Deinococcus aerius: one gene and its partner. The main gene of each other region encodes a partner of the protein of the gene in region 2 in a complex. Links are inferred from orthologs where the notes say so. Each region holds a gene or a part of one and is shown on either strand. Other genes may lie near its edges.

Region 1 (3,230 bases), on a different replicon or contig from region 2:
TGAACTGCCCGGTCGTGATCTTCTCGTGCGGCCCCGCCCGCGAGCAGACGTACGGCGAGGTCCGCTGGGGGTGAGGGGCAGCCAGCCTGACGGCTGAAAGCTTTCCCTACAGTCCCCCCTCCCGCCCGGGCCTACACTCGGGCTTATTCACTCGCGCCGCCCCCCGGCGCGGGAAGGAGAGCCCTACCTTGACCATTCCCCCCACCATCAGTGCCGCGGACGAGCGGCAGGAAGTGCCCGGCCTGCGCGCCCTGACCCAGGACTGGCTCTCGGCCATCGGCGAGGACCCTGACCGCGAGGGATTGCAAAAGACGCCGCACCGGGTGGCGAAAGCCTGGAGCTTCCTGACGGCGGGCTACCAGAAGACGCTCGCCGACGCCGCCGGGGACGCCGTATTCGCCGCCGACGGCTCGGAGATGGTGATCGTGAAGGACATTGAGTTCTATTCCATGTGCGAACACCACATGCTGCCCTTCTACGGCCGGGCGCACATCGCCTACATCCCCGACGGCCACATCCTGGGCCTGAGCAAGTTCGCCCGCATCGTGGACCTGTACTCCCGGCGCCTCCAGGTGCAGGAGCGCATCACCACCCAGATCGCGGACGCGGTGGAGGAACTGCTGAATCCCCGCGGCGTGGCCGTGCTGATGGAGGGTATCCACCTGTGCATGGCGATGCGCGGCGTGCAGAAGCAGAACTCCAGCACGACCACGAGCGCCATGCGCGGCCTCTTCAAGGAGGACGCCCGCACCCGCGCCGAGTTCATGAGCGCGGTGCAGACCACCCTGAGGGGGCGCTGAAAGGCCGTTCACCGTCCCCGGGTGGGGGCCCGCCGGTGTGGAAACAGTGAGAATGGGGCCGCTAGAGTTGGGGTATGCATGACCAGAACGAGTGGGAGGCCCTGCTTCATTTCGGTCATACGGTCGGGCCGATGCACCCCCGGTTGGTGCCCTCCACCTGGGACCTCCTGTTGATGCGGGGCGTGGAGCGGGTCCGGCTGCACCCCTACGCCGTCCTCCTCGGTGGCAGCACGGTGTACCTGCTCGGCCCGCACCCCGGGGACCTCCCGCGCGGGTTCGCCCTGCGCGACGGCTGGGTGAGCCTGGAGGGGGCCGACGAACGCGGCCAGCGGGTCCAGCTCGGCGGCCTCCCCGCCCGGCTGGTGGAGATGTATCTCTATGTTTCCGACCGGCTAGGAAGCGGCCCGGGACGGCGCTAGGAAGCCCTCACCACCCACCCGAGGACGGGGCGCGTGGGCGGGGGATCAAAGAGCCCTGGTGCCCCACGCCCTTCAGGCCCCCGCCAGCGCCGCCTCCAGCGCGTTCCAGGCGAGCAGCGCACACTTGCGCCGGGCGTGCAGGCGGCTCACGCCCGCGAGGGCCACGAGGTCCCCCAGCCCCGGGTCGGGCGGAGCCTCGCCCATCACCATCGCGCGGTAGCGGGCGGCGAGGGCGCGGGCCTCGTCCAGCGACTTGCCCGCCAGCGCCCCCGTCATCAGGCTGGCGCTCGCCTGGCTGATCGCGCAGCCGCGCCCGGTGAAGCGCACCTCGGCCACCCTCCCGGCCAGTGGCCGCACCCAGACCGTGACCTGATCGCCGCAGCCGGGGTTGTCGAGGGCGGCGTGGGGGGCTCCCTCGATCTCCCCCTTCCCGCGCGGGTGCCGCTCGTGGTCGGTGATGATCTGGCGGGCGAGGGCCTCGGGCAGCACGGGCCTACTCCTGGGGCTGGGCGAGGCGCAGCGCGGCGGCACTCAGCATGCGCACGCCCGTCTCCAGGCTGGCCTCGTCGAGGGTGAAGCGGGGGTGGTGGTGTGGCCAGCGGCTGTCGGCCTCGTCGCTGCCCGAGCCCACGTTGAAGTACGCGCCGGGCGCCTTTTCCAGGTAGGCGCTGAAATCCTCGCCGCCCATCGTGGGCTTGGCGTCCTCGTAGTGCTCGGGGCCGACCGTCTCCAGCGCGATCTCCTTGAGCTGCGCCGCCACCCAGTCCGTGTTGATGACGGGCCGGTAGCCGAACTCGTACTTGAAGTCGTAGTTCGCGCCGTGGGCCGCCGTGATGCCCTTGACCACCCGCTCGATGAGCCCCGGGGCCCGCTGGCGCAACTCGGGGTCAAAGGTCCGCACCGTGCCCATCAGCGTCGCCGTGTCGGGGATGACGTTATGGGTGGTGCCGCTCTGGAAGTAGGTGATGGAGACGACGAGGGCGTCGAGCGCGGCCACGTGGCGGCTCACCACATGCTGGAGGTTGGTAATGACCTGCGCCCCCACCGCGATGGGATCCACCGTCTGCTCGGGGTGCGCCCCGTGCCCGCCCTTGCCCTGAATCGTGATGTGGATGGTGTCGGGCGCCGCCATGAAGGCGCCCGGCTTCACCACGACCTGCCCGACCGGGAGCTGGCTGTTGAGATGCAGGCCCGTCACCACGTCCACCCCGTCCATCAGGCCCGTCTCCATCACGAGTTCCTCGGCGCCGCCCGGCCCGATCTCCTCGGCGTGCTGGAAGATCATGCGGACCTCGCCCGGCACCTCCGCCGCCTGTTCCGACAGGAGCTTCGCCACGCCGAGCAGGATCGCCGTGTGCCCGTCGTGGCCGCAGGCGTGCATGGCGCCGGACTTCTGCGAGCGGAACTCGAAGGTGTTCTCCTCCTCCATGGGCAGGGCGTCGATGTCGGCCCGCAGCAGGACGGTGCGGCCCGGCTTCCCGCCCTTCAGCACGGCGAGGACGCTCGTTTCGGTGGGGCGCGACACCGTCAGGCCCGGCATCTTCCGCAGCTCGGCCTCGATGTACGCCGCCGTCTCGTGCTCGTGAAAACCCACCTCGGGGTTCATGTGCAGGTGCCGCCGCCACGCGACAAGCTGGTCACGGAGGGCCGTCACCCTGTCCACCGTTTGTGTCATGCCTCAGTGTAGGCCCGGCGTCCACGTGGGGGCCCGTTTTTCTGGACGGTGCGTTCGAGCGTGCACGGGGCTGAGCCCGGCCTCAGCAACTTTTCCCCCCGAACGGTCGTACTGGGGGCATGAAAAAGACCCGTTCGCAAAAGGGCAAGTTCAGCAAGTGGATGGTCTACGCGCCGGTCGCGCTGGAAGTCATCGGCCTGCTGCGCCGCAACCAAAAGGCCAAGCGGGGCAAGTACACCAAGATTCGCAAGCGCGACCGCGCCCTGGATTTCCTGCTGGGGCAGGCGGAGCGCCGGTTGGGGAAGCAGCGGGGCGCCCGGCGCTGGTAGGGGGAGG
Region 2 (3,176 bases):
CCACACCTACACCGACACGCACGGCAACCTCGTCTGGCGCACGCTCGCCGAGCCCGGGCAGTTCACCATCGGCCACGACCTGATCGCGGAGGTAACGCGCAGGCCCGATCCCGTCCTCCCCAACCTCCGCAAGCATCTGGTGGAGGAGTTGCCTGACGAGACGATCACGTACCTCCTCCCCAGCCGCTACGTGGACAGCGACCTGGTGAGCAGCGAGGCGTGGACCCGCTTCGGCAACATTCAGGGGGGCTGGGCGCAGGTCCAGGCGATCTGCGACTTCCTGCAAGACGAGTGCGTGTACGCCTCGGGCAGCAATTCCAGCACGACCGCCCGCCAGGCACTGGACAGCAAGCGGGCCGTGTGCCGCGACTTCGCCCACATGGGGGTCGCCTTCTGCCGCGCGCTGAACATCCCCGCCCGCTACGTGTGCGGCTACCTGCCCGACATCGAGTTCGACTCCGGCGACGTTCCCATGGACTTCCACGCCTGGTTCGAGGCGTTCCTGGACGGGCAGTGGCGCACCTTCGACGCCCGCCACAACGTCCCCCGCATCGGCCGCGTGCTGATCGCCCAGGGCCGCGACGCGAGCGACGTGGCCTTCGCCACCACCTTCGGGTCCGCCCGCCTGACGAACATGCTCGTCTGGGCCGACGAGACCGACGAGCGGATGACGCTGGACGACCCGCCGAGGCCACGGTTTTAAAAGGCTGATGCACGGCAAGACTGGAAGGCGCCCTTCCCAGAGTCCGTGCTCCAGGAAGACCCGTCCTCAAGCCTCCGCCAGGCCCTCCTCCAGCAGGCCGTTCCCCCCCGCGAACCGGTAATCCTCCTCGGACAGCTCCTCCTCGCGGCCCTCGTCGATCATCTGCCGAACACGGGCCTTCCGCACCTCAAGGCTCTCGCTGCCCTCGCCTGTCGTCTCGCCCCCCGTCGTCATGGGGACATTGCAACAGGGCGGGGTGAGGGAGCCGCCTCCATTCGCCCAACGGGTCTTCAGGCCGCTCTCCCTCAAATGCCCGCCAGCAGCCGCTCCACGTCCTCCAGGCTCGTGTAGTGCCCGATGCTGGCGCGCACCACCCCCTGCGGGTACAGGCCCAAATCCCTCAGCGGCTGCACGGCGTAGAAGTGCCCCGCCGCCACGTCCACCCCGTCCGCCGAGAGCCGGGCGGCGGTCAGCTCGGGCGCCTCGCCCTCCACCCGGAAGGCGACGGTGCCGATGCGGCCCTCCATCGTCTGCGGGCCGTAGACCGTGACGCCCGGGATACCCAGCAGGCCGTTCAGGAGGCGTTGGGCGACGGGCTCCTCCAGTTCCCGGATGCAGGCCGAGGCGGCTTCCAGCGCCTCGCGGCTCAGCGTCCCGTGCCCGCCGAGTTCGCGCAGGTAGTCCAGGGTGCCCAGCCATCCGGCGAGCAGCTCGAACTGGGGCGTGCCGTACTCCAGCCCGGTGATGTCGCCCTCCGGCACGAAGCTCAGCCGCGGCCAGGGGAGGTGGGGGCGGTGCTCCGGCGAGACCCACAGCGCCCCTAGGTGCGGCCCCCAGACCTTGTAGGGGCTGAACATCACGAAGTCCGCGCCCCAGGCCCCCACATCGGGAAAGGCGTGCGGGGCAGCGTGAACGGCGTCCACCACCGTCCACGCCCCCGCCGCGCGGACCTGCGCCGCGACCGCCGGAATGTCCACGCTCACCCCGAGGACGTTGCTCGCCGCCGTCACCGCCACCAGCCGCGTGCGGGGCGAGAGCAGGGCCGCGAGGTCATCTGGATGAAGTTGCATGTCGGGCTGCCGGGCGTGCCAGACGTGAACTTTCACCCCCACCCTCTCCAGCTCGCGCCAGGGGCTCGCGTTCGCCTCGTGCTCCAGGCCGCTCAGGATCACCTCGTCGCCAGGGCCCCACAGCCGGGCGAAGGCGGCGGCCAGCCGGAAGGCGAGGGCAGTGGCACTGGGGCCGAGCGCCACGTCCTCGGGCTGCGCGTTCAGGAAGAGGGCGGTGGCCTCCCGCGCGCGCCCCTTCAGCGCCAGAATCTCCTGCCCCGGCCGGTGCCCCGGCATGGCATTCGTGGCCCCGTAGCGGCTGAGGTGCTCGGTGATCGCGGCGATGGCCCGTGAGGGGAGCAGGCCGCCCGCCGCATTGTCGAGGTAGGCGCGGCCCGAGGCGAGGGGCGGGAACTGAGCGCGGATGGCGTCGAGGTCCATGCGGGGCAGTCTAAAGGGGAGCCGTGGGCGGGAGGCGACGCGCCTACTTCCGCCCCAGTGCCCAGCGCAGCCCCCCGCCCAGCAGCAGCCCCCACACCGCGCTCCCCACGCCCAGGAACGTCACCCCGCTCGCGGTGACCGCCAGGGTGAGGAAGGCCGCCTCGCGCCCACGTTCCGTATTCAGGGCCGCCGTGACGCTCGACAGGGTCGTGGACACGAGGGCCAGCCCGGCGAGTGCCGCCACCACGGGCGCGGGAACGGCCCCCACCGCCCCGACCACCCAGCCCGCGAACACACCCAGGGTCAGGTAGAAAAAGGCCGCGCTCAGCCCCGCGATCCACCGCCGGTCCGGGTCGGGGTGCGCCTCCTCGCCCGCCGCGATGGCCGCCGTGATCGCCGCGAGGTTCGTCGTGTGCGCCCCGAAGGGGGCCGAGAGCAGGCTCGCCACGCCCGACCACGTGATCAGCGGCGAGGTCGGCACCCGCGCGAAGCCGCAAGTTCGCAGCACCGCCACCCCCGGAAGCTGCTGTGAGGCCAGCGTCAGCACCGTCATGGGCAGCGCGAGGGTCAGCACCCCGCGCAGGCTGAACTGTGGCGTGGTCCAGACGAGCGTGCCCAGGCCTCCACCCGCCACCGGCCCCACGGCCCCCACCGCCAGCGAGAGCCCCGCCCCCGCGATCAGCGCTGCCGGAACCGCCCATCGCGTGAACCACACCCGTCCCGCCAGGAAGACCAGCAGCATTCCGCCCACCGGCACCGGTGCCTGGGGCAGCGCCCGGAAGGCGCCCAGCACGAAGGGCAGCAGCACCCCGGCCAGCAGTGCGTTCGCCAGCGCGGGCGGGATGCGCGAGGTGACCCGCTCGAAGGCGCCCGTCACGCCCAGCCCCGTCATGATGAGGGCGCTGAGCACGTAGGCGCCCAGAACCTCTGGGTAGTGCAGCCCATGCGAGGCCGCCAGGCTGGCGACGAGCGCGAGGCCCGGT

The links.
Region 1: the proteins of DAERI_RS05315 (region 2) and sufU are in contact, whole or in part, in a solved structure (PDB 5XT5), measured with the Bacillus subtilis proteins. The link is inferred for Deinococcus aerius from one-to-one orthologs.

Annotation. Positions count from the first base shown.
Region 1 is NZ_BFAG01000011.1:81,680-84,909, forward strand. What follows is about bases 1-2,921. They hold sufU (Fe-S cluster assembly sulfur transfer protein SufU), read right to left. Parts: upstream 1,709-2,921; coding sequence 1,292-1,708; downstream 1-1,291. Other genes in these bases: DAERI_RS14985 (adenylosuccinate synthase), read left to right, coding at 1-74; folE (GTP cyclohydrolase I FolE), read left to right, coding at 189-800; DAERI_RS14995 (hypothetical protein), read left to right, coding at 875-1,219; DAERI_RS15005 (M20 family metallopeptidase), read right to left, coding at 1,713-2,894. In the rest of the region: DAERI_RS15010 (hypothetical protein), read left to right, coding at 3,014-3,223. UniProt on the Bacillus subtilis protein: Part of the SUF-like system that mediates the biosynthesis of iron-sulfur (Fe-S) clusters. Acts as a sulfurtransferase and thus transfers sulfur from SufS to SufB.
Region 2 is NZ_BFAG01000003.1:83,189-86,364, reverse strand. The notes cover bases 102-2,968. They hold DAERI_RS05315 (cysteine desulfurase-like protein), read right to left. Parts: upstream 2,194-2,968; coding sequence 1,009-2,193; downstream 102-1,008. Other genes in these bases: DAERI_RS05310 (benzoate/H(+) symporter BenE family transporter), read right to left, coding at 2,237-2,968; DAERI_RS22320 (hypothetical protein), read right to left, coding at 770-937; DAERI_RS05320 (transglutaminase-like domain-containing protein), read left to right, coding at 102-703. Also shown: more of DAERI_RS05320, read left to right, coding at 1-101; more of DAERI_RS05310, read right to left, coding at 2,969-3,176. UniProt on the Bacillus subtilis protein: Type II cysteine desulfurase that acts as the initial step in the SUF-like Fe-S cluster assembly pathway.